2 linked regions of the Aliidongia dinghuensis genome follow. Each later gene encodes a partner of the first gene's protein in a complex. Links are inferred from orthologs where the notes say so. Each region holds a gene or a part of one and is shown on either strand. Other genes may lie near its edges. The genes, in order: uvrA and mfd.

Evidence for each region.
Region 2: the proteins of uvrA (region 1) and mfd are in contact, whole or in part, in a crystal structure (PDB 4DFC), measured with the Escherichia coli proteins. The link is inferred for Aliidongia dinghuensis from one-to-one orthologs.

What each region holds. Positions count from the first base shown.
Region 1 is NZ_BMJQ01000008.1:304,436-319,550, reverse strand. What follows is about bases 1,283-4,734. They hold uvrA (excinuclease ABC subunit UvrA), read left to right. Parts: upstream 1,283-1,681; coding sequence 1,682-4,534; downstream 4,535-4,734. Other genes in these bases: IEY58_RS17165 (EAL domain-containing protein), read left to right, coding at 4,691-4,734; IEY58_RS17175 (phosphoenolpyruvate carboxylase), read right to left, coding at 1,283-1,405. In the rest of the region: more of IEY58_RS17175, read right to left, coding at 1-1,282; more of IEY58_RS17165, read left to right, coding at 4,735-5,917; IEY58_RS17160 (MBL fold metallo-hydrolase), read left to right, coding at 5,986-7,044; IEY58_RS17155 (CoA transferase subunit A), read left to right, coding at 7,057-7,866; IEY58_RS17150 (CoA-transferase), read left to right, coding at 7,863-8,618; IEY58_RS17145 (CaiB/BaiF CoA transferase family protein), read left to right, coding at 8,615-9,826; IEY58_RS17140 (acyl-CoA thioesterase), read left to right, coding at 9,823-10,278; IEY58_RS17135 (hypothetical protein), read right to left, coding at 10,307-11,671; IEY58_RS17130 (c-type cytochrome), read left to right, coding at 11,851-12,201; IEY58_RS17125 (TIGR03118 family protein), read right to left, coding at 12,347-13,492; IEY58_RS17120 (PAS domain S-box protein), read right to left, coding at 13,653-15,115. UniProt on the Escherichia coli protein: The UvrABC repair system catalyzes the recognition and processing of DNA lesions. UvrA is an ATPase and a DNA-binding protein. A damage recognition complex composed of 2 UvrA and 2 UvrB subunits scans DNA for abnormalities.
Region 2 is NZ_BMJQ01000001.1:651,399-667,195, reverse strand. What follows is about bases 7,278-11,411. They hold mfd (transcription-repair coupling factor), read right to left. Parts: upstream 11,042-11,411; coding sequence 7,478-11,041; downstream 7,278-7,477. Other genes in these bases: IEY58_RS03245 (FAD assembly factor SdhE), read right to left, coding at 11,077-11,349; IEY58_RS03255 (hypothetical protein), read right to left, coding at 7,278-7,461. Outside these bases: IEY58_RS03285 (CYTH and CHAD domain-containing protein), read left to right, coding at 1-280; IEY58_RS03280 (DsbA family oxidoreductase), read left to right, coding at 377-1,039; IEY58_RS03275 (hybrid sensor histidine kinase/response regulator), read left to right, coding at 1,039-3,153; IEY58_RS03270 (class I SAM-dependent methyltransferase), read left to right, coding at 3,165-4,004; IEY58_RS03265 (hypothetical protein), read right to left, coding at 4,027-4,962; IEY58_RS03260 (MBOAT family O-acyltransferase), read right to left, coding at 4,949-6,079; more of IEY58_RS03255, read right to left, coding at 6,430-7,277; IEY58_RS03240 (hypothetical protein), read left to right, coding at 11,556-12,032; ATP-dependent DNA helicase RecG, read left to right, coding at 12,071-14,146; IEY58_RS03230 (hypothetical protein), read right to left, coding at 14,169-15,122; IEY58_RS03225 (MarR family winged helix-turn-helix transcriptional regulator), read left to right, coding at 15,394-15,797. UniProt on the Escherichia coli protein: Couples transcription and DNA repair by recognizing RNA polymerase (RNAP) stalled at DNA lesions. Mediates ATP-dependent release of RNAP and its truncated transcript from the DNA, and recruitment of nucleotide excision repair machinery to the damaged site.

The sequences.
Region 1 (15,115 bases):
TGAAGCCGGCCTCGGTCTCGGCGATCAGGAAGCGGACGGGCGTGTCGGCATCGACGTATTTCACCATCTGCTGGACGATCATGAACAGGCGCTTCGCCGTCGCCCGCTCGGCCATCAGATCGGCGAAATTGACCTTGACCGGCTCGACCGCACCCAGCAGGTCGTTGATCGCATTGTGATAGCTGCGCCGGTGGCTCGGATCGTTCGGCGCCGTTTCCATGCCGACCTGCTTGCGGATCGCATTGTGCAGCTGGGTCGCGTTCAAGCGCACATGGGTATGGGCGAGCCCCAGCCCGTGGCTCATCAGGCTCGCGTCGAGCGCCACGAGGTCGCGCCGCACCACCCGGTCCTCGCTCGCCGCCAGCCCCGCCGCGACCGCCGCGCGCAGGGGTGCTGCCGACACCAGGCCCGCGTCCCGCCCCTCGACGAACAGGTGGGAGAGCTCGCCGACCCGCTCCGGATGGCCCGAGACGGTGGCGAGCACCGCCTGCTCGCGCTCGACCATGGCGATCGCCCGGTCGAGCTGCTCCACGGCGGGGGCCAGCGCCGCTGCGACCGGCTTCTCCACCGCGGCCAGCCGCTGAGCCGCCGCGCGATGGCGCTTCAACTGCGCGAGCTTCACCCCCAGGCGCTTGGCGAACGTATCGCTCCAGGCGATGTCGGTCCGGCCGTCGAGGTCGTAGCCGACCCAGGAGGCCGCCGTGATCAGGCTCGGACGCAGCTCGGTCCAGCGCTCCGGGTAGAGCTCGGCCGCGACGTCGAGCACGATCTCGTTCACCCGGTCGAGCGCCGCCTGGATATGGCCGAGCGCCTCGACCGAGAACTCATGCTCGACCGCGAGCGTCAGGTCCTGGGGCGGCAGGTGCTCGGCATTCATCACCTCGCGCAGCGTCTCGGCACCGGCAGTGGATCCCAGCGGGCCGCCTGCCTCGTCTCGCCCGCTCGCCATGCGCATGAGCGCCCGCGCCAGCTCGACCGGCATGCCGAAGGTCGGGTGTGCGGTCAGCACGATGCCCAGCACCACGCGCTCAATGCGCGTGCGAAACGCCTCGAACGGCAGAAGCGGCGTTCCGGCCACGGCACGCACCACGGCGGCGATGGCGAGCGCGTTCCCCTGCGGGTCCATGTCGCCCAGATAGCGCACCTGCCGGTCGACCCGGTCAGCGAAGGACTTGACCGAGAGGCGCTGGATCAGCTGGTCGATGGCACCCGCCGAGGCCTGGCCGCCATCCATCATGCGCGAGAACTCGAGCGCCATGAGCAGGATCGGGTTGCCGAACGGGTCGATCTCCGCTTGCTCGGCCAGCACGAAGAGTCGCTCGCGCAGCAGACGTTCGAGGGTAGCGCCGTCCGCAGTCGACGCGGTCGAGCTGGCAAGCAGCGCCCGCAGACGCGACGCCAGCATGCTGCGTTGCACGCGATCGATATCGGCTCTTTCAACCCCTGAATCGGCAAGCATTGGTTTCTCACGGTACCAATTTTTGAAACATTCTATCTTATCGCATTGTGCAGTGCACGCACGCAAGCCTGCGACCTAACCGTGGGGCTAAAGATCATTGGCAGCGGTTGTCACCTGCTGTACGTTGATCACGTTTTGTTCCCATTCCGCGCAGCAGGCTTGAGTCGATTTCCTGGCCGGCCGCGCCATATAGTGCGCGTTCCCCAACGGAAGACTCCCCTGATGCAGCAGATCAGCGTGCGCGGCGCCCGCGAGCACAACCTCAAGAACGTCGACGTCGATATTCCCCGCGACAAGCTCGTGGTCATCACCGGCCTGTCGGGCTCTGGTAAATCGTCGCTGGCGTTCGACACGATCTATGCCGAAGGCCAGCGCCGCTATGTCGAGTCCCTCTCGGCCTATGCCCGCCAGTTCCTCGAGCTGATGCAGAAGCCGGACGTCGATTCGATCGAGGGCCTGTCGCCCGCCATCTCGATCGAGCAGAAGACGACGTCGAAGAACCCACGCTCGACCGTCGGCACGGTCACCGAGATCTACGATTATCTGCGCCTGCTCTACGCCCGCATCGGCGTGCCCTACTCGCCCGCGACCGGCCTGCCGATCGAGAGCCAGACGGTGAGCCAGATGGTCGACCGGATCTTGGGCATGCCGGAGGGCACGCGCCTCCTGCTGCTGGCACCGGTCGTGCGCGGCCGCAAGGGCGAGTACAAGAAGGAGCTGCAGGATCTGCAGAAGCGCGGCTTCCAGCGCGTCAAGATCGACGGCACGCTCTATGACATCGACGAGGCGCCGGCGCTCAACAAGAAGCTGAAGCACGACATCGAGGTCGTGGTCGACCGCGTCGTGGTGTCGGGCGAGCTCGGCAACCGGCTCGCCGATTCGATCGAGACTGCGCTCGAGCTCTCGGACGGGCTGCTCATTGCCGAGAATGCCGACGGCGGCGAGCGCACGACCTTCTCGGCCAAGTTCGCCTGCCCGGTTTCGGGCTTCACCATCGACGAGATCGAACCCAGGCTCTTCTCGTTCAACAACCCATTCGGCGCCTGCCCGGCCTGCGACGGGCTCGGCGCCAAGATGTATTTCGATCCGGACATGATCGTGCCGGACGAGCGCAAGTCGCTGGCCGACGGCGCCATCGCGCCTTGGGCCAATTCGACGTCGCAATATTACTCGCAGACGCTCGAAAGCCTGGCGAAGCACTATCACTTCAGCATGAAGACGCCCTGGTCCGAGCTGCCCGAGGAGGCGCGCCGGGTCATCCTGTTCGGCTCCGATGGCAAGATCGTGCCTCTGACCTATGCCGACGGCTTGCGCAACTACACGACCTCGAAGCCGTTCGAGGGCATCGTCCCCAACATGGACCGGCGCTGGAAGGAGACGGACAGCGCCTGGATCCGCGACGAGCTCTCGCGCTTCCAGAACCAGCAGACCTGCGAGGCGTGCGGTGGTGCGCGCCTCAAGCCCGAGGCACTGGCGGTCAAGATCGGCGGCAAGCACGTCTCGGAAGTGACGGCCCTCTCGATCGCCGAGGCCGGCCGCTGGTTCGCGGAACTGACCAAGACGCTCTCGCCCAAGGATGCCGAGATCTCCTATCGCATCCTGAAGGAGATCAACGAGCGGCTGGGGTTCTTGAACAACGTCGGCCTCGAGTACCTGACGCTCGCGCGCGCGTCGGCGACGCTGTCCGGCGGCGAGAGCCAGCGCATCCGCTTGGCGTCCCAGATCGGCTCGGGCCTGACCGGCGTGCTCTATGTGCTGGACGAGCCGTCGATCGGCCTGCACCAGCGCGACAACGACCGGCTCTTGGCGACGCTGCGGCGGCTCCGCGACATCGGCAACACGGTGCTGGTGGTCGAGCATGACGAGGACGCGATCCGCGCCGCCGATCATCTGATCGACATGGGGCCGGCGGCGGGTGCCCACGGCGGCGAGATCATCGCGCACGGCACGCCCGAAGAGGTCATGGCCCATCCGAAGAGCCTGACCGGGCTCTACCTCAAGGGCGAGCGCTCGATCCCCGTGCCGGCCCAGCGGCGCCGGATCGACAAGAAGAAGGCGCTCGAAATCGTCGGCGCGCGCGGCAACAACCTGCAGAACGTCTCGGTCAAGATCCCGCTCAGCACCTTCACGTGCGTGACCGGCGTCTCGGGCGGCGGCAAGTCGACGCTCATCATCGAGACGCTCTACAAGGCTCTCGCCAAGCGCATGAACGGCGCGCGCGAGCAGCCGCTGCCGCACGAGCGGATCGATGGCATCGAGCGGATCGACAAGATCGTCGACATCGACCAATCGCCGATCGGCCGCACGCCGCGCTCGAACCCGGCGACCTATACCGGCTGCTTCACGCCGATCCGCGACTGGTTCGCAGGCCTGCCCGAGGCGAAGGCACGCGGCTACGCACCCGGCCGTTTCTCGTTCAACGTCAAGGGCGGCCGCTGCGAGGCGTGCCAGGGCGACGGGCTCATCAAGATCGAGATGCATTTCCTGCCCGACGTCTATGTGCAGTGCGACGTCTGCAAGGGCCGGCGCTACAACCGCGAGACGCTCGAGGTCACGTTCAAGGGCAAGTCGATCGCCGACGTGCTCGACATGACGGTCGAGGACGGCGCCGAGTTCTTCAAGGCGGTGCCGTCGATTCGCGACAAGCTCCGCACGCTCGAGCAGGTCGGCCTGGGATATATCCATGTCGGCCAGTCGGCGACGACGCTGTCGGGCGGCGAGGCGCAGCGCGTCAAGCTCGCCAAGGAACTGTCGCGGCGTGCTACCGGCCAGACGCTCTATATCCTCGATGAGCCGACCACGGGCCTGCATTTCGAGGACGTGCGCAAGCTGCTCGAAGTGCTGCACACGCTGGTCGACCAGGGCAATACGGTGCTGGTGATCGAGCACAATCTCGAGGTCATCAAGACCGCCGACTGGCTGATCGACCTCGGCCCTGAAGGCGGCGCCGGCGGCGGCCGGATCGTGGCCGAGGGCCGGCCCGAGGCGGTGTCGGAGGTGGCCGAGAGCTACACCGGACGCTACCTCGCGCCCTATCTCGCGCGCGCCGCGGCGGACAAGCGACGGCGCGCCTAGGGCGCCCGGCGCGCCGCGCCCCGCGCAATCCAGCCTGGCGCGAGCGGTTGCCGTGACAAGGTTTAGAAGGAGTTAATACAAATAGGGTCCAATGCCGCTCAGCGGGGCCACTCCCGATTTCCGCTCGTCCGCGACGGCACCCGCGCATGAGGCAAGATGTCCAGGTCAGCACAGGAAGAAATTTCAACGGACCAGGAGTACCGGCTCCTGGAGCAGGTCGATCGGCTGTCGCGCCATCGCAACGGCCGGCGTGCGGTGCATGTCCATCTGTCCCGCCTCCGCTCCGAGAACCGTCGCGACCATCACCTCCGTATCGCCGCCAGCACATTCGAGAATCAGGTACGGGCGTTCGAGGGCCAGCTGTTCCAGCTGGCGAACCAGGACCTGTTCTTCATCTATCGCGACGTCCATCCGAGCGAGATCGACGAAGCGGTGATGCGCCTGCGCTACCTGTTCACCGACGATCCCCTGGTCCAGGACAGCGACGAGACAGACGGTTTCTGCACCTGGTACGACCTGGAACGTCAGTATGACGACCTGCGCGCGTCCGCCCAGGCGCTCTACGAGGATGCCCAGCGGCGCCAGAAGCGCCTGGCGCAGATCGCCGGCACCGGGCAGACCTCCAAGACGCCGATCAATGCCCATCGCCTGGGCGAGCTCATCGACATCATCGCCAAGGCCGATCTTTCGAACCTGCTGCGCCGGCAGGCCGTATTCGCGATCCTGACGACCCAGCCGCCGCAACCGCTGTTCCGCGAGCTGTTCATCTCGATCGGCGACCTGCAGAAGCTCGTCCTGCCGAACTACGACATCCTCGCCAATCGCTGGCTGTTCCAGTACCTGACCGAGACGCTCGACAAGCGCATGCTCGCGATGCTGAGCAAGAACGACGATCCGGCGATCTCGAACTCCTTCAGCCTCAACCTCAACGTCTCGACCATCCTGTCGAAGGAATTCATGGCCTTCGACAGTTCGCTCAAGGCCGGCGCACGCGGCACGATCGTGATCGAGCTGCAGATGCTCGACGTCTATGCCGACATCGCCGCCTTCACCTTCGCCCGCGATTTCGCGCGCGAGCGCGGCTATCGCCTGTGCCTCGACGGCCTCAATGAGCTCACCCTGCCGATCGTCGATCGCGAGCAGCTCGGCATCGATCTCGTCAAGCTGCAGTGGAAGCCCAACATGGCCGACGACCGCCTGCCGGAGAAGAAGGCGAAGATCCGCGACATGGTCGAGCGCACGGGCAAGACCAAGGTCATCATGTGCCATGTCGACACCGAGGAAGCACTGCGCTTCGGCCACAGCATAGGCCTCGCCATGTACCAGGGCCGCTTCATCGACCAGCTGGTCGCCCCCCGGAACGCGGCCAACCGCCCGCGCTGAGGTTTTCGACGCCAAGGTTCCACTGGCGGCGCTTGTGAGGGCAGTCCTGATCCCTTAGTTTGCTCTGGATGAGCAGTTCGACCCCAGCGGCGGCCGCGGCCGCCGGTCTCACCTTTCCGCATGCGGCACCGCCCGAGCCGGGCGGCCTCGTGGAAATCGCCCCCGGCGTGCTTTGGCTGCGCCTGGCCCTGCCCTTCCAGCTGAATCACGTCAATGTCTACCTGATCGAGGACGAGGGCGGCTGGGCCGTGCTCGACACCGGGCTCGGCGACGACGCAACGCGCGCCGCGTGGCAGGCTGTGCTGGCCGGCCCGCTCGCCGGCAGCCGGCTCACCCGTCTCATCGTCACCCACTTCCACCCGGACCATGTGGGCTTGGCCGGCTGGATGTGCGAGCGCTATGGCCTGCCGCTCCACATGAGCCAGACGGAATATCTGTTCAGCCACGCAATGCAGCTCGACCAGACCGGCATCGGCGACGAGCCGCTGCGCGCGTTCCACCGCACGACCGGCCTCAATACCGAGCAGATCGAGCAAGTCGTGGGACGCGGCCACAGTTACCTGAAGCGGACGACCGGCCTGCCGCCGACCTTTCTCCGCCTGATGGCCGGGGACCGGCTGCCCCTCGGCGGCCGCGGCTTCGACATCCTGACCGGTGCCGGGCACGCGCCGGAGCAGGTCATGCTGTTCGAGCCCGCAACCAAGCTGTTCTTCTCGGCCGACCAGATCCTGGCCAAAATCTCGCCGAACGTCAGCGTCTGGTCGATGGAGCCGGAGGCCGATCCCCTGGGCCTCTATCTCCGCTCGCTGGCCGAGATCCGGGCGAGCCTGCCGGAGGATGCCTTCGTGCTCGCCTGCCACAACCTGCCGTTCTACGGCCTGCACCGCCGGATCGACGAGCTGGTCCAGCACCACAGGCACCGCTGCGCCGAAATCGCCGACGCCTGCCGCGCGGCGCCCAAAAGTGCTGCCGACATCATCCCGGTGCTGTTCCACCGTCCGCTCGACGCGCACCAGACCGGCTTCGCTGTCGGCGAGGTGGTGGCCCATCTCAACTACATGCGCCGCTGTGGCGAGCTTACGCGCGAAACCCGGACGGACGGCGTCCATCTCTATCGCGTCAGCTGAGGAGCCGGGCCTGTGACCGCCGGACATCCGACCGATCTCGATGCCGCTCTGCGCCTCGTCGAGGACGGCGCGCTTGTGGCGATCCCGCCCGACTATGCCGGCGTCGCCATGGCGGCGACGCGGGCGCTCATCCGGCGCGGCATCCGGAACTTGCGCCTCGTCTGCGTGCCCCAGAGCGGCCTGCAGGCGGACCTGCTGATCGGTGCCGGCGTCGTCGCCGAGATCGAGACCGCGGCCGTCACGCTCGGCGAATACGGCCTTGCCCCGCGCTTCACGGCGGCAATCCGCGAGCAGCGCATCCGCATCAAGGATGCAACCTGCCCCGCCATCCACGCCGGGCTGCAGGCGAGCGAAAAGGGTGCGCCCTTCACCGCCATGCGCGGGCTCATCGGCAGCGACCTCATCAAGGTCCGGCCCGACTGGCGCGTGATCGACAATCCTTTTGGTTCGGGCGACGATCCGGTGGCGCTCATCCCGGCGATCCGGCCGGACGTGGCGTTGTTCCACGCCCCCATGGCCGATCGCAACGGCAATGTCTGGGTCGGCAAGCGCCGGGAACTCGTCACCATGGCCCATGCCTCGGCCACGAGCGTCGTGACGGTCGAGCGGCTCTATGACGGCGACCTGCTCGCCGACGACACGCTCGCGGCCGGCACGCTGCCGGCGCTCTATGTTGGCCGCGTCGCCATTGTGCCCGAGGGCACCCGGCCCATCCGCTTCGGCGCCCGACCGAACGACGGCCCGCACCTCGCCGAATATGCCGAGCTCGCGGCGACGGACGCCGGCTTCGCCACATATCTCGCCCGGGAGCTCGCGCGATGACCGGGAATTGCCGTCCCGAGGAACTGCTGATTGGCGTGGTGGCCGAGCTCATCGGCCGAGTGCGCCACGTTGCGGTCGGCGCGCTGTCGCCGATTCCGGCCGCCGCGGCACTGCTCGGCGCCCGGCGCCATGACGGCATGCGCGTGTCGATCTTGAACAGCCGCCGCCACAGCTTCTTCACCGATGGCGGGCGCGAGCTGTTCGACTGCGCCGGCCAGGGCCGGATCGACGCGTTCTTCCTCTCGGGCGGCCAGATCGACGGCGCCGGCAACGTCAACCTGGTGGCGATCGGCGATTATGCGGCGCCGAAGGCGCGCTTCTCCGGCTCATTCGGTTCGGCCTATCTCTATTACGTCGTGCCGAAGGTCATCCTGTTCCGCCTGGAGCACACCCGGCGCACGCTGGTCGAGCAGGTCGATTTCGTGTCGGCGCCTGGCACCAGCGCCCCTGGCGTCTATCGGCCGGGCGGCCCACATGCGCTCGTGACCAACCTCTGCGTCTTCCATTTCGACAAGACGGCCGGCCGCTTCACGCTCGCGAGCCTGCACCCGGGTGTGACACTCGAGGAAGTGCGCGACCGCACGGGCTTCACCTTCGCGGCACCGGACGTGGTGCCGACGACGGCAGAGCCGTCCGAGGCCGATCTCGCGCTGATGCGCGGCCCGGTCGCACAAGACCTGGCCGAGACCTATCCTGCCTTCGCCGCCGAGGTGCTCGGCTGGCGCGCCCCTGCCGGAGAGACCGTTCCATGACCATTCAACCCCATCCCGGCGCGCTCGCCGGCATCCGGGTCGTCGACCTGACCCGCGTGCTCGGCGGTCCTTACTGCACGCAGATCCTGGGCGACCACGGCGCGGAGATTATCAAGATCGAGCCGCCGACCGGCGACGAGACGCGCGGCTGGGGCCCGCCGTTCCGCGACGGCGACGCGTCCTATTTCATTGGCGTCAACCGCAACAAGCAGTCGGTCGCCATGGACTTCACCAAGCCCGAGGCGCGCGAGATCCTGTTCCGCCTGCTCGAGGACGCCGACGTGCTGGTCGAGAATTTCAAGGCCGGCACGCTCGAGCGCTGGGGCATCGGCTACGAACAGACGCTGCGCGCGCGCTTCCCGCGCCTGATCCACGCCCGCGTCTCGGGGTTCGGCAGCGACGGCCCGCTGGGCGGCCGGGTCGGCTACGACGCGGTGATCCAGGGCATGGCGGGCCTGATGAGCGTCAACGGCGAGCGCGGCGGCTCCCCGCTCCGCCTCGGCATTCCGATCGTCGACCTTGCGACCGGGCTCAACACGGCGCTCGGCATCCTGATGGCACTGATCGAGCGCGGCAAGTCGGGCCAGGGCCAGTTCGTCGAAGCCTCGCTGTTCGACAGCGGCGTGGCCCTGCTGCACCCGCATCTCGCCAACTACCTGATCAATAACAAGATTCCGGGTCGCACCGGCAGCGCGCACCCGAACATCAGCCCGTATGACTGCTACCCGACCAAGACCGTGCCGATCTTCCTCGCGGTCGGCAACGACCGGCAATACGCGATGTTCTGCCGGCGGCTGGGCGTCGAGGCGCTGATCGACGACCCGCGCTTCGCCGCCAACCGCGACCGCGTCGCCAACCGCGACGCGCTGACGGCGCTGCTGCAGCCGGTGCTGGACGAACTCGACGGCTATGACCTGGCGGAGCGGCTGCTGGCCGAGGGTGTGCCCTGCGGGCCGGTGCTCGATCTGTCCCACGTCGTGGAGCACCCGCAAACGATCCATCGCGAGATGGTCATCGAGGAAGGCGAATACAGCGGCTTCGGCACGCCGATCAAGCTGTCGCGCACGCCGGGCGGCCTGCGCAGCGTGCCGCAGAAGTTCGGTCATGCGACGCGTGCGGTGCTGGCCAAGGCGGGCTATTCGGAGACCGAGATCGACCGGCTGATCGCGGAGGGCATCGCGTTCACCACCCACGACGCAGCCTCATGAGCAGCGCCGGTTTCGCCCCGCCGGCCCTCGATCCAACCGACCGGGCGAGCTATCACGATTGGGTCGAGGACGTGCTGCGCTACGGCGACGTCGACCGGCAGAACCACGTCAACAACGTGGTGTTCGCGAGCTTCTTCGAGAACGGCCGCGTCCACTTCCTCGATACGGTGGTGCGCCCGCTGATCGAACCAACCGACCTGTTCGCGCTGGTCAAGATCACCGTCGAGTTCCGGCACGAGATGCATCATCCCGGCACGGCCGCGGTCGGGACCCGGCTCGCCCGGCTCGGCCGCAGCTCCGTCGCCTTCGCCCAGGGTCTGTTCAACGAGGGCCGCTGCGTCGCGATCGCGGAAAGCATCGTCGTGTTGATGGATGGCGAGAACCGCAAGTCGAAGCCATGGCCGGACGAGGCGGCAGTGGTGCTGCAGCGCCTGGCGGACGGCGCCGCGTAGCTGCCTGCGGCGAAGCACCTTCGGCGCCTCAGAAGGCGATCCAGGCATAGAGAAAGAGGGTGTTGTTGTCCGACGCGTTGCGGCCCCTGCCGTCGAAGTTCGTGCGGCCGCCGTTGAACTTGTCGTTGATGATGTACTGGATGCCGATGCGGCCGTTGAGCTGCGGCCAGAACGACGGTCCGCCGTGGCTGAACGGCAGGTACGCGATCTCGGCGATCCAGCCGTCGCCGTTCGGACTGCCGGTGGGCGTGCCATAGAGCTGCGCGTCGGCGCTGCCGTTGATGGCGAAATAGCCGCCGGTCACGCTCCAGGTCCGATCGTAGGTGTATGAGGCCGAGAGGTTGGTGCTGCGCAGCAGGTCGTGCCCGTTGCTGGCGAGACCGAGGGGCCGGCTGGCGCCGAGCGTCTGGCTCTCATGGATCCACGAGCCGCGCAATGTGACGGCGTCGCGCTCGCCGATGTACTGGTACTGCAGGTCCAGGCCGATATCGGAGACGTGATCGGTGCCGAAGCCGATCTTCCTCGAGGGGACCACATCGGCCGAAAGACCGAACGTGCCGACCTCCAGATGGTTGTTACCCCAGCCGGGCTCGACCGCCACGCGCCAATAGGGGGCCGTGCCGGAGATCGGAGACTCCCCGGTCGTGTCGACGCCGAAGAAGGTTTGGGTCCGCTTCGACAGCGAGCGATAGCCCGAAAGCTCGACATAAAGGAGGTCGTTCCAGAACGCATAGGCGCCGGCACCGGCGACCTTCTGTGCCTGAGTGCCCTCGACCAAGGTGGCTGCAGCGGGCTTTGGTGCGAGCGACGAGGAAATGAAGGGAAAGCGCCAGGCCGGCGTTGTGTTCCAGACGTCCTGCACCGTCGGGTTATTGTTGAGCGTGGCGCCCCAGATCAGGTCCTCGCCGAATAGGGTTCCGGTGTTGGCGTAGCGGATGTCCGTATTGTCCCAGCCGAAGCGGCGCGCCGTGCTGTCGTAGGTCGCCTGGACGAAGGCCCCGGCGTGATCGGTGATCCGCCCGCCAGTGAAGAGACTTGCCTGTTGCAGGGCCAGGTTGTTGTTCGGCCCGAAATGCGGGGCGGCGCCACCCCGCTGGCCCGCCTCGGTGTGGGTGTAGGCGGGCTGCAGCATGACTGCGAAGGGCGGCAACGTCGAGGTGCCCCCGCCCATCGTGTAGCCGTTGAGCTTGAAGCGGCGGCCGACCGGTGTCAGTTCGGGAAATGCCACGTGGCAGGTGGCGCAGGGCTCGCCGGTCTGCCGGGCATAGAGCGGCAGCGCATCAGCGCCTCGAGGATAGAACACCGCCACGGCAATGCCGACGAGGGTCCCCATCCCCGCGACGGCGGCCACGACCACGGCCGCCCATTGCCCCTCGCTGCGCATCGGTGCCATGGCGACGCTCCCGCGCCCCAGGCGCGCTGGGTGCGCTGCGATGACTTCCCCCATTGGTCCGAGGACACCCAGCGCGCATGGAATATTCCACCGCGGGCTCACGTCTCTAGAAGCAGCACCATTGGCTTCACGAGAGCCCTTCGAGGGGCCGCGCTATGCCTTCATCTGTGCAAATTGCCGTGCTCGCCGGGCTGGCCTCCGTCATGACGATGGTGGCAACCGGCGCCCGCGCCGAGGACGATGGCGCGCAGATCTTCCGGCGCACCTGCGCGCTCTGCCACTCGATCGAAGCGGGCAAGAACCGGGTAGGCCCGTCGCTTGCCGGGGTCGTCGGACGCCCGGCCAGCAGCATCCCGGATTTCTCCTACTCGACGGCAAACAAGGCCTCGCACGTGGTCTGGACGCCCGAGGTGCTCGACCGCTATCTCACGGACCCGCGAGGCTTCATGCCCGGCACGAAGATGACCTTTGCGGGCCTGAAGGATGAAGCCGACCGGCAGGCCGTGATCACGTTTCTGAAGGCGCATTAGGCTCTGAAGGCGCATTAGGCGCGCGACCGGCCATCCGGTGATGCGCATGACAAAACGGCCCGCCGGGGATGCTCCGGCGGGCCGTTTCCATTGCCGAGGCTCGCCCCCGGCCAATCACGGCCGAGGCGCGAGCTTGGCGGCCGGCTCAATCCTCATTCTCGCCCTGGTCGTCGTCCTCGTGGTGGACGAAGGCGAGGTTGCCGAACAACCCGTCCGCCTCTCCGTTCGGGCCAGCGGAGAAATAGACCTTGTCCTTGTCGCCACCCTTGCCGCCGTTGCCGACAATCAAGGCCCAGAGTCCGTCGATCTTGAGATCATGGCGCTTCTCGTGGGCCCCATCGGTCTTGAGCGCGCCGCGCGCATGCAGGTTGCCAGGGCGGAAGGCATGGATTGCGCCGTCGCCGAAATTGCCGACGAGCAGCTTGCCGGCGAAGCGGCCGAAGCTTCGCGGTGCGATCGCCAGGCCCCAGGGCGAGTTCAGGTCGTCCCGGTCGTGGACGCTCGCCTTGATCGTGCCGAAGATGTCGACCCGCTCGACGAAGCCGTTGCCGACGCCTTTCACGTCGTCATGTCGTTCGGCGTCCTGTTTGGCATAGGTGACGTAGAGATGCCCGTTCAGGTTCTGGATGTTGAAGGGCGCGAAGTCGCTGGGCAGGCGATGATCGCGGAAGGTGCGGACCAGATGGAAGTGGCCGTCATAGACCTCGACCACGCCGAAGCGGAAATTGGTAGCGAGCAGGTAGCTGCCGCTCGCGTCGGTAAAGATGGTGAGGCCCTTATAGACCGCACTCGGATTCAAGGTCGAATGGTTGACGGCGATCACCGCATTGGTCGGGTCGACCTTGGGCGACCAGCCCGAGATGGTGCCGTCCTCGGTCGCGAACAGGAAGACGGCCGGCGCGGAATGGGTCATGCCCGACTTGTCCTTGGCGCTCACCACGAAATCCTGCGTCGCGTTGAACACCTGGCCGGTCGGCGCCGACGCGCCGGTGGCACCGGGCGGGGCCGGTATGGTCACCGTGAGGAGCTTGGTGCCCTGACCGTCGAAGACGAGGGCGAGGCCGGCACCGTTGGCCGAGATCCAGAACGGCCCGGTCGGCGCATAGGAAATGCCCCAGGCATTGAGGAGGTTGTGATCCGTGACCACAGCTGGCGGCTTGCCATCGGAGACAATGTCGGTCTGGACGACGACACCGGCCGCCGCCGGGCCAGAGGACGATGCGAGAAGGGCGAGTGCGAGCGTGGCTTCCGTGAGCCAGCGCGGCGCGTGTTGCAATAGCGGTATTGCCATGGACTCTGCCTCCTGCACGCGCGCCGTTCGATGAGGGCACACGCCATCGGGGTCAGGGCGCGCTCTGAACGCGAATAGACCAAGAGACTGGACCGGGTGGTGTTCTATTCCGCGGGCGCGAGCGGAAGCGCCGTGCCATTCCGCTCAATTCGATCCGACCCTAGCCGGTCGAGGCCAGCGCCGCGTTGCCCTCATCGTCTGCGACCCGCTGGAACCGGGCGGTCACAGTCGTTCCGACGCCGAGCGACGAGGCGATCTCGAGCGTGCCGCCCTGCATTTCCATGAGCCGACGTGACAGAGGCAGGCCCAAGCCGGTGCCGTCGCCCTCGCGGTTGCGCGCGTTGTCGACCTGGCCGAACGGCTCGATCACCTTCGACAGATCCTCCTGCGCGATACCGATGCCGGTATCGGCGACCAAGATCGCCGGTGAGCCGTCGGCCAACAGGCTGGTCGACACGACGACCCGGCCGCCGACCGGCGTGAACTTGATGGCATTGGACAGGAGATTGAGCAGTACCTGCTTGATGCGGACCGGATCGCCGACCGCTTCCGGCATGTCGTCCGTCACTACATAGTTAAGCGCCACACCCTTCTGCTCCGCCCGCGCCGCCATCAGACGGCAGCTTGTCTGGACCAGCGCGCCCAGCGTCACCGACTCCTGGTGGAGCACCAGCGCCCCGGCCTCGAGCTTCGCGAAATCGAGGATATCGGTGATGATGGCGAGCAGATGCTCGCCGCTGGCGTGGATGTCCTCCGCATACTCCCGATATTTCGCCGAGCCGAGCGGCCCCAGGCTCTCCTGGCGCATCAGGTCGGCAAACCCGATCACGGCATTGAGCGGCGTGCGCAGTTCGTGACTCATGTTCGAGAAGAAGGCGCTGCGCATCCGGTTCGATCGCTCGGCCTCTTCGCGCGCCGCCCGCAGTTTCTCCTCGTTCGCCTTCTGCAGGCTGACGTCGCGCACCACGCCCACGATCTCGAGCGGCGTCCCGGTCGCGGCGTCGCGCACGAGCTTCACTCGCGTCTCGACCCAGACGAGATGCCCGTCGCGATGGTGGACGCGATAATCGATGGCGGCCGCATCACGGCGCCCCGCGCCGAGTTCGGCGAGCGTTGCGAGCACCTTCGGCCGGTCCGCGGCGAGGACGATATCGCCGGTAACGCCCTGGAGCAGCTCGTCCGGATCGTAGCCGAGGATGTCGCGATAGGCCGGCGAAAGATAGACGCGGCGCCCATCGAGCGTCAGCCGGATGATCATGTCGGTCGCGTTTTCGGCGAGCAGCCGGTAGCGCGCCTCGCTCTCGCGCAGCGCTTCCGCCTGCTCCACCCGCTCGGTCACGTCGCGCAGCATGCTGATGAGCTCGATCGGCCGCCCGGTGCTCTCGTCCCGAAGCACCCGATCGCGCGCCTCCAGCCAGAGCGTATGCCCGTCGCGATGGAGCGCGCGGAAGCTGTAGACGCCGATCTCGGGCCCCTCGCCGCGCAATTCCGCCGCGAAACGATCGGCCACCATGGACTGGTCGTCCGGATGGATCAGGCACGGGTTCTGATGCCCGATCATCTCTTCCGGCTCGATGCCGAGGATCTCGCGACAGGCGGGCGACACGTAACGCCGCGTGCAGT
Region 2 (15,797 bases), on another replicon or contig:
CTATGTCGCCGAGTTCTTCCGCCCGCTGTTCCCGGGCAAGCCGGCACGCCGCTACGTCGCGGCGTTGCGCGACATCCAGGACATCCTGGGCACGCTCAACGACGCGGTGGTGGCGCGCGGGCTTGCGGCCAAGCTCGCGGCCCAAGATGAGAAATACGGGCCGCGCGCGGCAGGCCTCGTCGCCGGCTGGAGCGCTGCCGAGACGGAAGCCGCCCGACAGCGCTTCGCCGAGGTCTGGCGCCAATTCACCAAGACCGCGCGCTTCTGGAAGGACCGCTGATCGCCGAGGCGCGATTCCACGGCGCCGAGGCATTTCGCGCCGGACGCGAGATGAGCTAAGCTGTCAGCCGAACGAGAGCGGTAGGGCGACGACGGCATGCTCATCGAGATCGTCTCCGATCTCATCTGCCCCTGGTGCTTCATCGGCCAGCGGCGGCTGGAACGCGCCCTGGAGCGCGACGGCGGGCCGCCGCCGCAACTCACTTGGCGTGCCTTTCAGCTCAACCCCGACATGCCGGCCGAGGGCGTGCCGCGCCAAGCCTATCTCATGGCGAAGTTCGGCGGCGCGTTTCATGCCGGCCGCATCTACCAGGCGATCGGCGAGGCCGGCGCCGCCGAGGGCATCCGCTTCGACTTCGACCGGATCGCGCGCACACCCAACAGCCTGAACGCCCATCGGCTGAAGCGGCTCGGGCGCCGGCGCGGCGTCGAGGCCGAGCTGACCGCCCGGCTCTACAGCGCCTATTTCGAGGAGGCCCGCGACATCGGCTCGGTCGAGGTGCTGGCGGACATTGCCGCCGAGGCCGGGCTCGACCGGCGCGAAGCACGGGCGTTCCTCGCCGCCGACGAAGACCGCGCCGCGGTGCTGGCCGAGGACATCGGTGCGCGCCGGCTCGGCATCAATGGCGTGCCCTGCGTCATCATCGACGGCAAATATGCACTCTCAGGCGCCCAGGAACCGGAATTCTTCCTGCCGCTATTCGATCTTGCACGGCAGGAAGCGGCGGCGCCGGCCCTGGCCGAACCGATCAGCCACTGATGCGCCGCGTCCGCCGGCTGCATCGCCCCCTCTATGCGTGGGCCGTGGCGCTGGCGCTGCTGGCCGGCATCTGGACCGCCTATGCGGTCCAGGTCAGCGCGATCCACGATCGGGCGGTCGAGGAGGCCCGTGCCAAGGCCGAGGAAATCGCGACGGCCTATGGCCGTTTCGTCTCGGGCAACCTCAGCCTCATCGACGATGTGATGCGCTTCCTTGCCGCCTATTACCAGGAGAACGGGCTCGAGCGGACCGCGTCGCTCGCGACCCGGCAGCGGCTCTATGACGCCTTTCACGGCAATATCGTGGTCCTCGACCCGGCCGGCGTCGGCACCCTCATCAACGGGGCCGGCACCGTGCCGATGACGCTCAGCGACCGGCCCTATTTCCAACGGGCAATCGATCCGAAGACTCGGGATGCGGTCGTCGTCGGCGCACCGGTCGCGGCCCGCAGCAACGGCCGGCAGGTCCTGCCCTTCGCCCGCGCCGTTCGGGCGCCCGACGGCCAGCTCATCGGCGCCGTCGCGATCTCGGTCGAAGTGACGCTGCTCGAGCAGCTCTACGACCAGTCGGCGCTCGGCCCGGGCGGCGTCGTGGTGATGACGGGCACGGCCGACCGCGTCATCCGCGCGCGCATTCCAGAGGGCAACTACATCGGCCAGACTTCGGACGGCTCCCGGCTCTGGTCGGAGATCGACCGGGCCCCGTCCGGCAGCTATTGGCAGGTGAGCATCGTCGACGGCAAGGAACGGCTCTACGCCTATCGCACGCTCGCCGACTTCCCCATCGTGGTCACGGCCGGCGTGGCGCTCGACGACATCGTCGCAGAGAGCGCCCAGTTCCGCCGCAACCTGCTCTATGCCGCGGGCGGGGTCAGCCTCGTCGTCCTGCTGCTGCTGTTCGGCTGGCTGCAGGAACTGAAGAGCCGTCGGGCCTTGAGCGCCGAAACCCGGCGCGCCGACGCCGCGAGCCACGCAAAATCGGATTTCCTCGCCAGCATGAGCCATGAGCTGAGGACCCCGCTCAACGGGCTCCTGGGCTTCGCGCGGCTGCTGCGCGCGGCCCCGCTCGACGCCCCCTATAAGCGTTACGTCGAACTGCTGAACGATGCCGGCCGGCATCTCTACGCACTCATCAACGACATTCTCGACTTCTCCAAGATCGAGGCCGGCAAGATGGCGTTCGAGGAGGCGTCGATCGAGCTCGGCAGCCTGGTCGAAGGCGCCGTTGCGATCATGACGACGGCGGCCGCGGAGAAACGCCTGACGCTCGCGTGCCATCTGGACGCGGGGCTCGAGACCTTCGTGCGCGGCGACCCGAACCGGCTGCGCCAGGTTCTGCTCAACCTGATCACCAACGCGATCAAGTTCACTCAGACCGGCGGCGTCGAAGTTCGCGTCCGGCCGGCCGGTGGCGACCGCGTGCGCTTCGAGGTCCAGGACACCGGCATCGGCATCGCGCCCGAGGACCAGGCGAACCTGTTCCAGCGCTTCCACCAGCTGGAGCCTCGGGTCAACCACAGCCAAATCAATCGCAGCCAAGGGGGCACTGGCCTCGGGCTCGCGATCTCGGCGAGCCTCGTGCGGCTGATGGCGGGCGAAATCGGGGTCGAGAGCCGCCACAGTGAAGGATCGACCTTCTGGTTCGAGCTGCCCTTGCCGAAGGCGCCGGCCGTCCCGTTCAAACGCGCATTGCCGTCGAGCGATACGGCAACCGCATCGCGCATGCGGCCGCTGCAGGTCCTCGTCGCGGAAGACGTGCCGATGAACCAGTTGCTGATCGAGGCGCTGCTCGAAACCCTGGGCCACAGCTGCGACCTGGTCGGCGACGGCCAGCAGGCGGTCGAAGCCGCCGCCGCGACCCGTTATGACGCGATCCTGATGGACCTGCACATGCCGGTGATGAGCGGGCTCGATGCGACCCGAGCCATTCGCGCCTTCACCGCGCCGGCGAACGGGGTCCCGATCATAGCACTCACCGCCAATGCCTTCGCCGACGATATCGCCGCCTGCAAGGCGGCCGGCATGAACGATTTCGTGCCGAAGCCAGTCGACATCGACCTGCTCGTCCAGGCCTTCGCGCGCTGGGTCGCGCCGGCCGCAGCCGAGATCGATTGACCGTGGGAGCTATGACGCCAGAACCCGACCAGATCACCGATCCATCCGCCGACATCGACCTCGCGGACCCGGCGGTCGTCGATGCCTATGACGAGCTGCCGCTCTGGTCCGCGCTCGCCGGACAGTTGCTGCTGCGCCACGTCCCGCTTGCGCCACGGCTCGTGGCGCTGGATCTCGGAAGCGGCACCGGCTTCCCTGCCACCGAACTCGCCGAGCGGCTCGGACCCGGATCCATGGTGTGCGGCCTCGATCCTTGGGCCGAAGCGCTGGGCCGCGCCCGGCGCAAGGCGCGCATCCGCGGCGTCGCCCAGGTGACATTCGTGCGGGGCGATGGCGCCGCCCTGCCGTTCGCCGATGGCTCGTTCGATCTCATCGTCTCGAACCTGGGCGTGAACAATTTCGCCGACCCGGCAGCAGCGCTCGTGGAATGCCGCCGCGTCGCCCGCACCGGCGCCCGCCTGGCGCTGACGACGAACCTGCAGGGGCACATGGCGGAGTTCTATCGAATCTTCCGGTCGGTGCTGGACAGTGCCGAGGCCCAGCGCGCCCTCGACCGGCACATCGCGCATCGCAGCACCCTCGACCGTCTCCACGGCCTGTTGAAGGCGGCCGGCTTCGAGATCGTGCGCACAGCCGAAGAGACGGCAATGCTGCGCTTCGCCGACGGTGCCGCCCTGCTGCGGCACAGCTTCATCCGGCTGGGCTTCCTGCCCGACTGGCGCGACCTCGTCGCCGCCGAGGACCGTCCGGCGGTGTTCCGCCGGCTGGCGACAGCGCTCGACGCCCACGCCGCCGCGGCCGGCTCGCTCGACCTGACCGTGCCGCTCGCCTATGTCGAGGCGCGCGCGTAGCCGCCGGACGGGATAGGGCCCCCTACGACCGCGCGGGAGGCCGTCCGGCCTTCGCCAGGCTTCCGGCACAGGGTCCCTGCGACGGGCTGGTCAGGCGACCGATGACACGGTCCGTCCAGATCGCACCCTCGGACGCTGCGGGATGTTCGTAGCCGTCAAGAAACAACGACCGGTCCGTGCTGATCGCGCCGTCGGTGATGACCGATGACGCGAGGCCCAACTTGGCGATCCGCGCCTCCACGATCTGCTGCTCACGCAGCCATCGCGCCTCGTCGCGGGCATCGACATAGACGGGTCCGAGCGTCAGCAGCGGGCACGCACCCTTCGCCCGGATCGCCGCTACAGCCTGCCGCAATTCCGCGACCGCATCGTTCGCGTAACCGCCGGGGAATGGTATTGTCGAAATCGTCACAGCGGCATTGGTGCTGCGATACGAGACCACGTCGCCGACATCGTTTCGCATGATGTCCGTAGCGCTCGACCAATGTCCAGACACGACCCGAAGGAACTCAATCAGATGCGGCAGCGGATGCGGCCGCAATGATGCACAGGCCAAGCTGAACCGGCTGACGCAGCCCTCTGCCAGCAGGACGCCGTTGCGGCTCACCCAGTTCGGGTTGGACAGGATGACGACGTCGTCCGGCTGCACGAACAGCAGGACCTGATTCAGATACTCTGGAAAGAAACTCAGTGCGCCACCAGCGGCCAGGTTGAAAGCCGGCAGGCCGGTGGCAGCGGAAATTCGTTCCGCAGAGAGCCCCAGTTCCACGGGCGAACTGCCGATCAGCAGCACGCGCGGCGTCTCGGAAGCGCCACCCATCGACGCCGCAATCCGCCGCGTTTCGTCGAGCGAGGCACGGCTGCCGTCGAGAACATCCCACGGCGCCACGGAGCCCACCAGCATGCCGAAGCCCCACAGGGCGAAGGCCGCCAGCGTCCATCGCTTAGAGCCGTGCATAGAGCAATCCCCCACCCGTAGAGCCGAAGAACAGCGCGATGATCAGCAGCAGCATGGCGACCACCGGGCGGCGGAAGCTGTGATAGGGCCGCGACGGGCCGTAGTACCTGACCGAGTGATATTCGACGACGAAGAAGGCCAAAGCCGAAAGGAGCGCCGGGCCTTGCGGGCCGATGACGTCCAGGACCCGGGTGCCGAGCGCCGCCAGATCCGCGGACCACGCCGCCGGGCTGACGAGATTGCCGAGCTTCTCCAAGAGCCGGTGCGGGCTGGCCTCGATCGCGAGGTACCGGCCGGCAATGAAGAACAGAATCATCGTCGGAACGCCAACGGCCCGCGGCCACGAGCGGCGCTTCAATCGGCTGATCCACAGGAAATAGCAGGTCGCATGGAACAGGCCCCAGAACGCATAGTTCATCGTGCCGCCGTGCCACATGGCGGACACGAAGAAGATGGCGCTGGTGAACAGCATCCGGGCGCCGCGACCGCGAATCTTGCCGACGTTCGGCTCCAGCAGATAGCGGGCCAGAAACCGGCCGAGGCTCATGTGCCAGCGGCGCCAGAACAGGACCACGTTCGGCGCGAAGAACGGATGGGCGAAGTTCTGGGTGATCTTGAAACCGAAGGCGAGCGCGCCCGCATAGCCCAAGAAGCTGTAGCCCGCGAAATCGAAATAGAAGCGCAGCTCGAAGATGGCCGCCGTCAGGATCGAGGCGACCGGATCCGTGGCGCCGAGCGTGCCGGCCGGCGTGAGCTTATTGCCGATGACGAATTTCATCGTGAGCCCGAGCGCCGCCCACGGCCAGGCAACGGCGAGCCGGCTCCACGACAGGCGCGGCTGCCACGCCTTGACCTGGGCGATCAAGCCCGGCTGCTCGAGCGGGCCCGCCAGCAGCTTGAACGGCATCGTCAGATAAGTGAGATAGTCAAGCGGCCTGGGCAACGCGATGCGCCTCGTCGCGACATCGGCGATGACGGCGGCGATCGAGAGGAAATAGAACGGCGCCGCCACAAGGCTGAGGCTTGAAAAGGTGCGGATGCTGTCGGCACCGGTGAGCGTGCCGATGAGGCCGAACACGTTCAGCCCGACGACGGTAACGAACCCGAGCGGCACCACGGCCCGGCCGATCAGACGGCGCGCGGGTCCCGGCCCAAGCCGTGACGCGCCAAACGCCGCTCCGTAACCAAAAGTTGCAGAAAATCCAAGTGTTATCGGCGCATTGGCGACACCACTGACCTTCGCCAGGAGCCCGAAGCCAGCCGCGCATAGCAATATCTTTAAAAATACTGCAGCAAATTGAGACTTGGTCGCTGTATTTTCAAGCGACAAGCCGGCTGCAGAATTACCATCGTAAGTCATAATGCAAAGTTGTAGCGCAGCCGCCCCAACTTTCCAGCCATATTATAGTAGCACACTTGTGCTATTTTTTTATGCAATCGTGCTGCCGAGTGTCGCAGCAGACCAAATCACTGCGATGCGGCGAGCTTCGCGGCCAAGTCGAGCGTGCGCGCGGCGGCGAGGCCGCCAAACCGGGCATCAAGCTTGACAAGCAGCGCCCAGGCCGCGTCGCGCTTACCGTCAGCCAGCGACACCTCGACCTGCCGCACCTGTGTTGCCAGATCCCGTTCGACGCGCGCTCGGCAGTCCTCGAGCGCGGCCGGGTCGCGGCCCGGCGCGGGCTTGGCCAGATCGTCGAACGCCCGATCGAGTGCCGCCGGATCGGCCTCGTCGTGTCCGCTCCACGGCATGGTCTCGGACGACAGCCCGAAGACGCACCAGTCGCGCATGGACTGCTGGCTCCGCCGGTCTTCGGCCGCATGGAATTCGTCGCGCGCACCGGTCAGATAGACGAGCCGGGACGATTCCTGGAATCGCCTGAGGAGATCGGCCGGCGGCAGCGGCAGCGCCTCGCCGATCGGATCGCTGCCCGCCGCCAGGAGCGCGCCGCGGAACAGGTCCGGATAGGCCAGCGCCAACCGCCCCGCGACGCGCGCACCGCCGGAAAAGCCCCCGACAGAGACCCGCCCAGGATCGACCGGGTAGCGCATCATGACATTGTGCGCGGCCAGCAGGGCCAGCGGCTCGCGCCGCTCGAACGTATGCGCATCGTTCCCGGCATTGGCCGCGCTGACGAAGATCATGCCGTGGCGGTCCAGTATTGGTGCCCAGTGCGCCGGCAGGGGTGCGCTCGGCCACGGCGACACGAACACGAGCAGGCCATAGCCCCCGGGCGGCGCCTCGGCCGGTACGTAGAGCGTGAAATGCTCCCGGGTGAGATCGATCATTCGCCCGGTCGGGATCTGTGCGCGCAACCGAAGCGCATTCAGCGGGCTGAGCGAGCGCCGCGCCAGCTCCGGCCCCGCCGAGAGGGTGTCGTAGTCGCCGAAAGTGGCATCGCCCTCAAGGCCGGTCGGTCCCGCCGCCGTTCCGCCGACCGGCTGCAACAGCGCCGGCAGCGCGAGCACCGACAGGAGCAGGCGGACGGTCCGGCGCAGCACGGCCGCCCCCGTGCCGTCAGCGCCGTGCCTGCGCCGGCTTCTTGACCAGAACCGGCGTCGGCGGTGGCAGCTTGTCCGGCGCGCCGGGCTTCGCCGCGGTCACGAATTCGGCGAGCCTGGCCAAGAGCTTCTTCACTGCCGTGACGCGGACCGGCGCCTCTTCCATGTTGCGCATCCAGACGAGCTTCTGGTCCGGCCGCACCTTCATGGTGCCGGCCTCTTTCTGGATGAGCTCGATCAGCTTCGTCGGGTTGGCGAAGCTGTTGTTGCGGAAGGCGATGGTGGCGCCCTTCGGGCCGGCGTCGACCTTCTCGACGCCCGCCTGCTTGCAGAGCCGCTTGATCGCGACGATCTCGAGCAGGTTCTCGACCTCGGCCGGCAGCGGGCCGAAGCGATCGATGAGCTCGGCCGCGAACCCGTCGATCTCGCGCCGGTCGACCAGGCTCGAAAGCCGGCGATAGAGCCCCAGCCGGACCGACAGGTCGGCGACGTAATTCTCCGGGATCAGCACCGAGGTGCCGAGCGTGATGGTCGGCGTCCAGTCCTCGGCGGCGAGCGCCTCGCCCTCGGCACGCGACCGCGCCTCGGCGACCGCCTCTTCCAGGAGATGCTGATAGAGCTCGATGCCGACCTCGCGGATATGGCCCGACTGCTCGTCGCCCAGAAGATTGCCGGCGCCGCGGATGTCGAGGTCGTGGCTGGCCAGCTGGAAGCCCGCGCCCAACGTGTCGAGCGTCTGCATGACCTCGAGCCGCTTCATCGCCGTCTCGGTCAAGGCCCGGTCGGGTGGCACGGTCAGATAGCAGTAAGCGCGCGTCTTGCCGCGCCCGACGCGGCCGCGCAGCTGGTAGAGCTGCGACAGGCCGAACATGTGCGAGCGGTGCAGGATCATCGTGTTGGCGGCCGGGATGTCGAGCCCGGATTCGACGATGTTGGTCGCGAGCAGCAGGTCGTACTTGCCGTCGTCGAACGCCGTCATGATGTCTTCGAGCTCGGTCGGGCCGAGGCGGCCATGGGCGATCGCGACCTTGATCTCGGGCACGAGCGCGGTCAGCGCCTCCTTGACCCCGTCGAGATCGGCCAGGCGCGGCACGATATAGAAGCATTGGCCGCCACGGTTGCGCTCGCGCAGAATCGCCTCGCGCACGACGACCGGATCGTAGGGCATGACGAAGGTGCGCACTGCCAGCCGGTCGACCGGCGGCGTCGAGATCAGGCTCATCTCGCGCACGCCCGAGAGCGCCATCTGCAGCGTGCGCGGGATCGGCGTCGCGGTCAGCGTCAGCACATGGACATTGGACTTCAGGCGCTTCAGGCGCTCCTTCTGCGACACGCCGAAATGCTGCTCTTCGTCGACGATGAGCAGGCCCAGGTGCTTGAACTCGACGCCCTTGGCCAGAAGCGCGTGGGTGCCCACCACCACGTCGACCTTGCCCTCGGCCAGGTCTTTCTTGACCTCGGCCGCCTGCTTCGCCGGCACGAGCCGTGACAGCTGCTCGACCCGGAGCGGCAGCCCCGCGAAGCGCGCTTGGAAGTTCTTGAAATGCTGGCGCGAGAGCAGCGTCGTCGGCACGACGATGGCGACCTGGACACCGGTCATGGCGGCGACGAAGGCCGCCCGCAAGGCTACCTCGGTCTTGCCGAAGCCGACGTCGCCGCAGATGAGCCGGTCCATCGGCCGGCCCGAGCCCAGGTCCTCGAGCGTCTCGCCGATGGCGTTCAGCTGGTCCTCGGTCTCGGGATAGGGGAAGCGCGCCGCGAATTCCTCGTAGAGCCCTTCCGGCGTCTTCAGCGTCTCGCCATCGCGCACCTGGCGGTCGGCCGCGACCTTGATCAGCTGGTCCGCGATGTCCTTGATCCGCTGCTTGACCCGCGCCTTGCGCGACTGCCAGGCGACGCCGCCCAGCTTGTCGAGCTGCGCCTCCGAATCCTCGGAGCCGTAGCGCGACAGCACTTCGATGTTCTCGACCGGCACGAACAGCTTGTCGTCGCCCTGGTAAATCACCTTGAGGCAATCATGCGCGGCACCGCCGACGTCGAGTGTCTCCAGCCCGTCGTACCGGCCGATGCCATGGTCGGCGTGGACGACGAAATCGCCGACCGCAAGCGTGGAGACCTCGGCGATGAACTTGTCGACGTTCGACCGACGCCGCTTCGGCCGGACGAGCCGGTCGCCCAGGATATCCTGCTCGCCGATGAGCGTGAGGCGGCCGACCTCGTAGCCATGCTCGAGCGGCAGGACGATGAGGCCGACGCGCCGGGGCGACAGTTCCTGCAGCTCGCCCCAGTTGGCCACGCGCTCGACGTCGCGGATGCCGCGCTCGGTCAGCACGCTTTTGAGGCGCTCGGCGGCGCCGTTGGTGAAAGCGGCAATCGCGACCTTGCGGCTCGCCCGTTGCAGCTCCGCGATCCGGTCGCGCACGACCTCGAACACGTTCACCTTGGGATTGGCGCGCGCTTCCGCGAAATTGAGGCCGGACCGGGCGCCGGCGTCGTAGCTGCCGCCGGCCGCTTCGGGTGGCGGCGCGAACGGCGTCACCTGGGCGACGGCGCGGCCCGCGAGGACGCGCTCCCATTCCGCGTCGCCGATAAACAGCTGGTCGGGCTTGACGGGCTTGTAGACCGTCGCGGCGTCGACGCGGGCCGCACCGGTGATGCTCTGGCGCGCGGCATAGAACTCCGCGACCGTCTCGAGCCGGGTCTTGCGCACGTCCTCGGCCTGATAGTCGCAGCTGACGGTAGCGCCCGGCAGATAGTCGAACAGCGTCTCCAGGCTCTCGTAGTAGAGCGGCAGCCAATGCTCCATGCCGATATGGCGGCGGCCTTCCGAGACCGCGACATAGAGCGGGTCGTCCATGCCGGCACCGCCGAACTGATCGCGGTAGCGCGAGCGGAAGCGGCTGATCGCCTGCTCGTCCAGCAGCACCTCACTCACCGGCTTCAGGCTGACGCCCTCGAGCTTGGCGGTGGAGCGCTGGGTCATCGGATCGAATCGGCGGATCTGGTCGATCTGGTCGCCGAAGAAATCGAGCCGGAGCGGCTCCGCCTTGCCGGCCGGGAACAGGTCGACGATGCCGCCGCGCACGGCGAACTCGCCGGCCTCGCGCACCGTATCGGTCCGGACATAGCCGTTGTTGCGCAGGAACGACAGCAGCCGGTCGGTCGGGATCCGGCCGCCGACCTTCAAGGTCAGCACGCGCTCGCGGAAGATCTTGCGCGGCGGGATGCGCTGCACCAGGGCGTTCATGGTCGTGATGACGATGCGCGGCTTGTCGCCGTTGTCGCCCGCGAGCCGGGTCAGCGTGTTGATGCGCCGGCTCACGATCTCCGGGTTGGGCGAGACGCGGTCGTAGGGCAAGCAGTCCCACGCCGGAAAGCTCAGCACCTCGACGTCAGGCACGAAGAACGTGAGCGCCGAGCGCAAGCGCTCGACCCGCCCGTCGTCGCGGCAGACATGGAGCAGGGTCTTGATGAAGCCGCCGGCGACGAGCTGGCCCAGGGTCTGGGCGTCATGCCCTTCGGGCGCGCCATGGATCAGGACCTTGCCGGGCTTCGCCAGCAGTTGATGAAGCGGCTGCACGGGACGCGATACCTCGGTGATCAGGCTGGGGGCGATCAGGCCGGGCGGGCCGTGAAGCGGAACGCACGCAGCTGGCGCATGACCTCGGTGTCGAACTCGGGCGGCGGATCGGCTTGGCCGGTCATCCAGTCCCAGAGGTCGGCGTCGTTCTGCTCCAGGAGCGCCTCGTAGCAGGCGAGATCGGCCGGCGAAAAGCCGGAGAGATGCGCCTCGGCGAACGAGCCCAGGAGCAGGTCCGCCTCCTTGGTGCCGCGATGCCAGCTGCGGAACAGAAGGCGCTTGCGGCGCTCGTCATCGGTCAGGGTCATGAGAATCTCCGCGATCGCGCGAAACGGCTCGTCCCATAGCACGAACCCGGGCCCCGCCGGCTCCGCAGCGACTGCGTATCAGATAGTCCATCGGGATCAACACCGGAACCGCGATATGGGTCCGGATGCCGGAATTTGCCAGATCCTGACTCGACGTTGCAGATATCGACGAGCAATCTGCCTCTGATGCAACTTGGAGTATCGGGATGGGAAGCCAGACCCGGTTCGAACCCGACACTAAGCTGACCCAGTTGGCCGAGGCCTATGCGCTCGATGCGATCGATTTTGCCCGCAAGCGCTCCTCCATCGTCCTCGACTGGACGGACGGAAGCGTCGATCGAGTCGAGGCCGTGCTGGCCGACATGCACCTAGGTTATCTCGAACAACCCACCAGACCGTCCGATGAGAAGGTCATGGAATTCGCTCGTTTGTTCGGCAGCTATGTGGGCGAGCTCCTTCGCCGCAAGCTCGGCGGCGAATGGGGGATGATCACGATGGACGGCCAGGAATTTCCAGGCCTGAAGCTCGAGTCCGGCAGCCTCATCTGGCCGTGGGGACGTGTGCAAAACCGCTTGGTCCAAGGCCCCGAGGATAACATCGCCCACTATTATCATGTGATCATGCGAGAAGACCGGCCGCAGCGTGGCATGTTCGCCCTTCTGCGTCGCCTCTTAGGGCGATAGAACTCTCGGGCGTCCTTTCGTCGATCGGTGCCCGCTCTTTGCGTCCGGAAATCCTGTTCCCGCTGTTCGCGCCGGTCACTTCGCTGAAGGGGATCGGCCAGCGTTTCGGCAAGCTGGTCGAACGCGCCGCCGGGCCGCGCCTCGTCGACCTGCTCTGGGCGAAGCCGGTCGGCATGATCGACCGACGCTTCGCCCCCAAGCTCAAGGACGCGCCGCCGGGCCAGATCGCGACCTTGACCGTGCGGGTCGATCAGCATCTGGCGCCGGGCAATTCGCGCCAGCCTTATCGTGTGCGCTGCTCGGACGAGACCGGGCACATCACGCTCACCTTCTTCCATGCGCGCGGCGATTGGATCGAGAAGATCCTGCCGCTGGGCCAGGTCCGCGTCATCAGCGGCAAGGTCGAGACCTACGGCGACCAGCTGCAGATGAGCCATCCGGACCATGTGGCACCCGAGGGCGAGATCGAGCTTGCGGTCGAGCCGGTCTATGGGCTCACCGCCGGCCTCAGCTTGAAGATGATGCGCCGGGCCGTCTTGGGCGCCGTCGCCCATGCGCCGGCCTTGCCGGAATGGCAGGACCCGGCCCTGCTCGCGCGCCGGCGATGGCCCCAATGGCTCGACGCGATCGAGGCGCTGCATGGGCCCGAGACGCTGGAAGACCTGGCACCCGAACGCCCAGCACGCCAGCGGCTGGCCTATGACGAGCTGCTCGCCGACCAGCTGGCGCTGGCGCTGGTGCGCGCCCACGCCAAGCGCCAACCCGGCCGGGTCATCGCCGGCGACGGCCGCCTCAGGGAAAGGATCGTGGCACGCCTGCCCTTCGCGCTCACCGGCTCGCAGCGACAAGCGTTCGAGGAGATCGGCGCCGACATGGCGGCGCCCGAGCGCATGCTGCGCCTGCTGCAGGGCGACGTCGGCAGCGGCAAGACGGTGGTGGCGCTGCTGGCGCTCGCCAACGCGATCGAGACCGGCGCACAGGGCGCGCTCATGGCGCCGACCGAGATCCTGGCACGCCAGCATTTCGCGACGCTCGAACGGCTGGCCGCGCCCGCCGGCATCCGGATGGCGCTCTTGACCGGCCGCGACAAGGGCAAGCCGCGCGAGCGCGTGCTGGAAGGCCTGGCCGACGGCACGATCGAGCTCGCGGTCGGGACCCATGCGCTGTTCCAGGACGAGGTGCGTTTCGCCGATCTCGCCGTCGCGGTCATCGACGAGCAGCACCGGTTCGGCGTCGAGCAGCGCGTGCAACTCGCCTCCAAGGGCCGCGGTGTCGACGTGCTGGTCATGACCGCGACGCCGATCCCGCGCTCGCTGCAGATGACAAGCTATGGCGATCTCGATGCCTCGCGCCTCACCGAGAAGCCGGCCGGGCGCCAGCCGATCAAGACGAGCGTGCTGCCGGTCGAGCGGCTGGACGAGGTCGCCGACGCGGTCGCGCGGGCGCTCGACCGCGGCGCCAAGGTCTATTGGGTCTGCCCGCTGATCGAGGAGAACGAGACGATCGACCTCGCCGCGGCCGAGGAGCGCCATGCCCGGCTCGCCGAGCGGTTCGGCTCGCGCGCCGGCCTGTTGCACGGCCGCATGAAGCCGACCGAGCGCGACCGGGTGATGGAGGATTTCGCCAAGGGTGGCACCGACTTGCTGGTCGCCACCACGGTGATCGAGGTCGGCGTCGACGTGCCGGCCGCGACCGTCATGGTGATCGAGCATGCCGAGCGCTTCGGGCTCGCCCAGCTGCACCAGCTGCGCGGCCGCATCGGGCGCGGTACGGCGGCGTCCACCTGCCTGCTGCTCTATGCCCCGCCGCTCGGCGAGACGGCGAAGGAGCGCTTGACGATCATGCGCGAGACCGAGGACGGCTTCCTCATCGCCGAGGCCGATCTGCGCCTGCGCGGCGCCGGCGAGGTGCTGGGCACGCGCCAGAGCGGCATGCCGGAATTCCGCCTGGCCGACCTCGCCTATGATCAGGAGCTGCTCGCCATCGCCCACGACGAGGCGCGCCTCGTGCTGGCGCGCGACCCAGACCTCGCGAGCCCGCGCGGCAAGGCGCTGCGCATCCTGCTCTATCTGTTCGAGCGCGATGCGGCGGTGAAGTATCTGCGCTCGGGCTAGCTGTCGAAACTATCAAGGTTGTTCAGCCCGGTGAAAGGCGGGATGCCTTTGTGGGCTGAGTGTATGTGCCGCGGCCGGGAACGCGCAGCAATCGGATTGCTACTGATTGGATCTGGCCGAGCGCCTCCGTCGCGCAGAGGCCGGACGCCAGCCCGAAGCCAGCCAAGATAAAGACGCTGGTCGAGATCGTCGCACTGCCATTCTGATTCTGGATCCCCAGGAAGATCTGGGCAGCGCGGAACAGAACATAGACGCCGATGGAGATCGCGGCACCAGCGGCCGGCTTGTAGAAAAACTCTGCGATGGCCGGCGATTTCATTGCCGGGTCGACGAAATACCGCATCACGCTGATCACGCCGCCGAGCATACCCATGCAGACCAGCAAAAACATCTGGATCAGCTCGAACGGGGCGCGCGCCCACACGGTCAATGGCCAGAATTTCGAATCCAGAAGCAGCAGGGCGGGAATTATCTGCGGAGATTTCTGCGTAATTCCGTCCACATAGCTGTCGTAGTAGAAGGCGAGGTTGGCCGACCGGAAGCGCACGTCGTCTTCGGTCAGGGATAATTCGTGCGCATGACTGAGGAGCGTGTCCCTGATCTCGGCGCAGCTCTTGGGTTTCGCGCCGGCCTCTTCCGGATCGGCCGAGACGGGGCTGGTGGCGAGGGCGCTCGCCACAACGATGGCGGCGCTGGGACTATCGGTGCAGTTGAACGTCGCAATCCGTGATGGGTACCCGGCGCTCTCCAATTCGGCCCGCTTCAGCGCATCCTGGAGGTGATCGTCCTTATAGCGATCCCGCTGGTCGAGCACGGCGATGAGCGCGTTGAAATCGACCATATTGGCTTGCCTGATTTCGAGGAAGCCGACCGTCAGCAAGGACACGGAGAAGATGGCTGCGTATCCGATGAGGATGGCAGCGCCCAGCATCCATTTGGACAAATCCGATGGACGACGAAACGTGTCGGAGATCATCTGATGTCTCCTCCTCGACTTTCCAGGCCGGATCGTGGTTCGGTCAGCGGCGGCCGAAATGGTCGGAGAGCCGGACCGTCTTATCCTATCGGCTAGGCCGAGCGAGGCATGTGAGTGGGTTCACAGCGCGGAAGTTGGCGCAGAGACGCGAGGTGGACACATCCAGACCGCTCCCACCCTCGGACGGGGCAGCCGTCGCGTGGATTGGCTGTCGACATCGATAGGACACGATCACCTTGTGCACGACCGGTCGAAGCGCCACATTTGAGCCATGTCGACCACCAGTGCCCCTATCGCCAATGCACCCGCCGTCGATCTCTCGACCGACGAGCTGCTGAAGCTCAGCAACCAGCTGTGCTTCGCGGTCTATTCGACGGCGCATGCGCTCAACAAGACCTACAAGCCGCTCTTGGAGCCGCTCGACCTGACATATCCGCAGTATCTCGCCATGCTGGTGCTGTGGGAGCGCGACGGACTCACAGTCAAGGAGATCGGCGAGCGGCTGTTTCTCGATTCCGGTACGCTGACGCCGCTCCTGAAGCGGCTCGAGACAGCGGGCCGCATCCGTCGGGCACGGGATCCGGATGACGAGCGTCAGGTCCGCATCACGTTGACCGACGCCGGCCACGCGCTGCGCGCCGAGGCGGCCGCCGTGCCGCCCGCGCTGATCTGCGC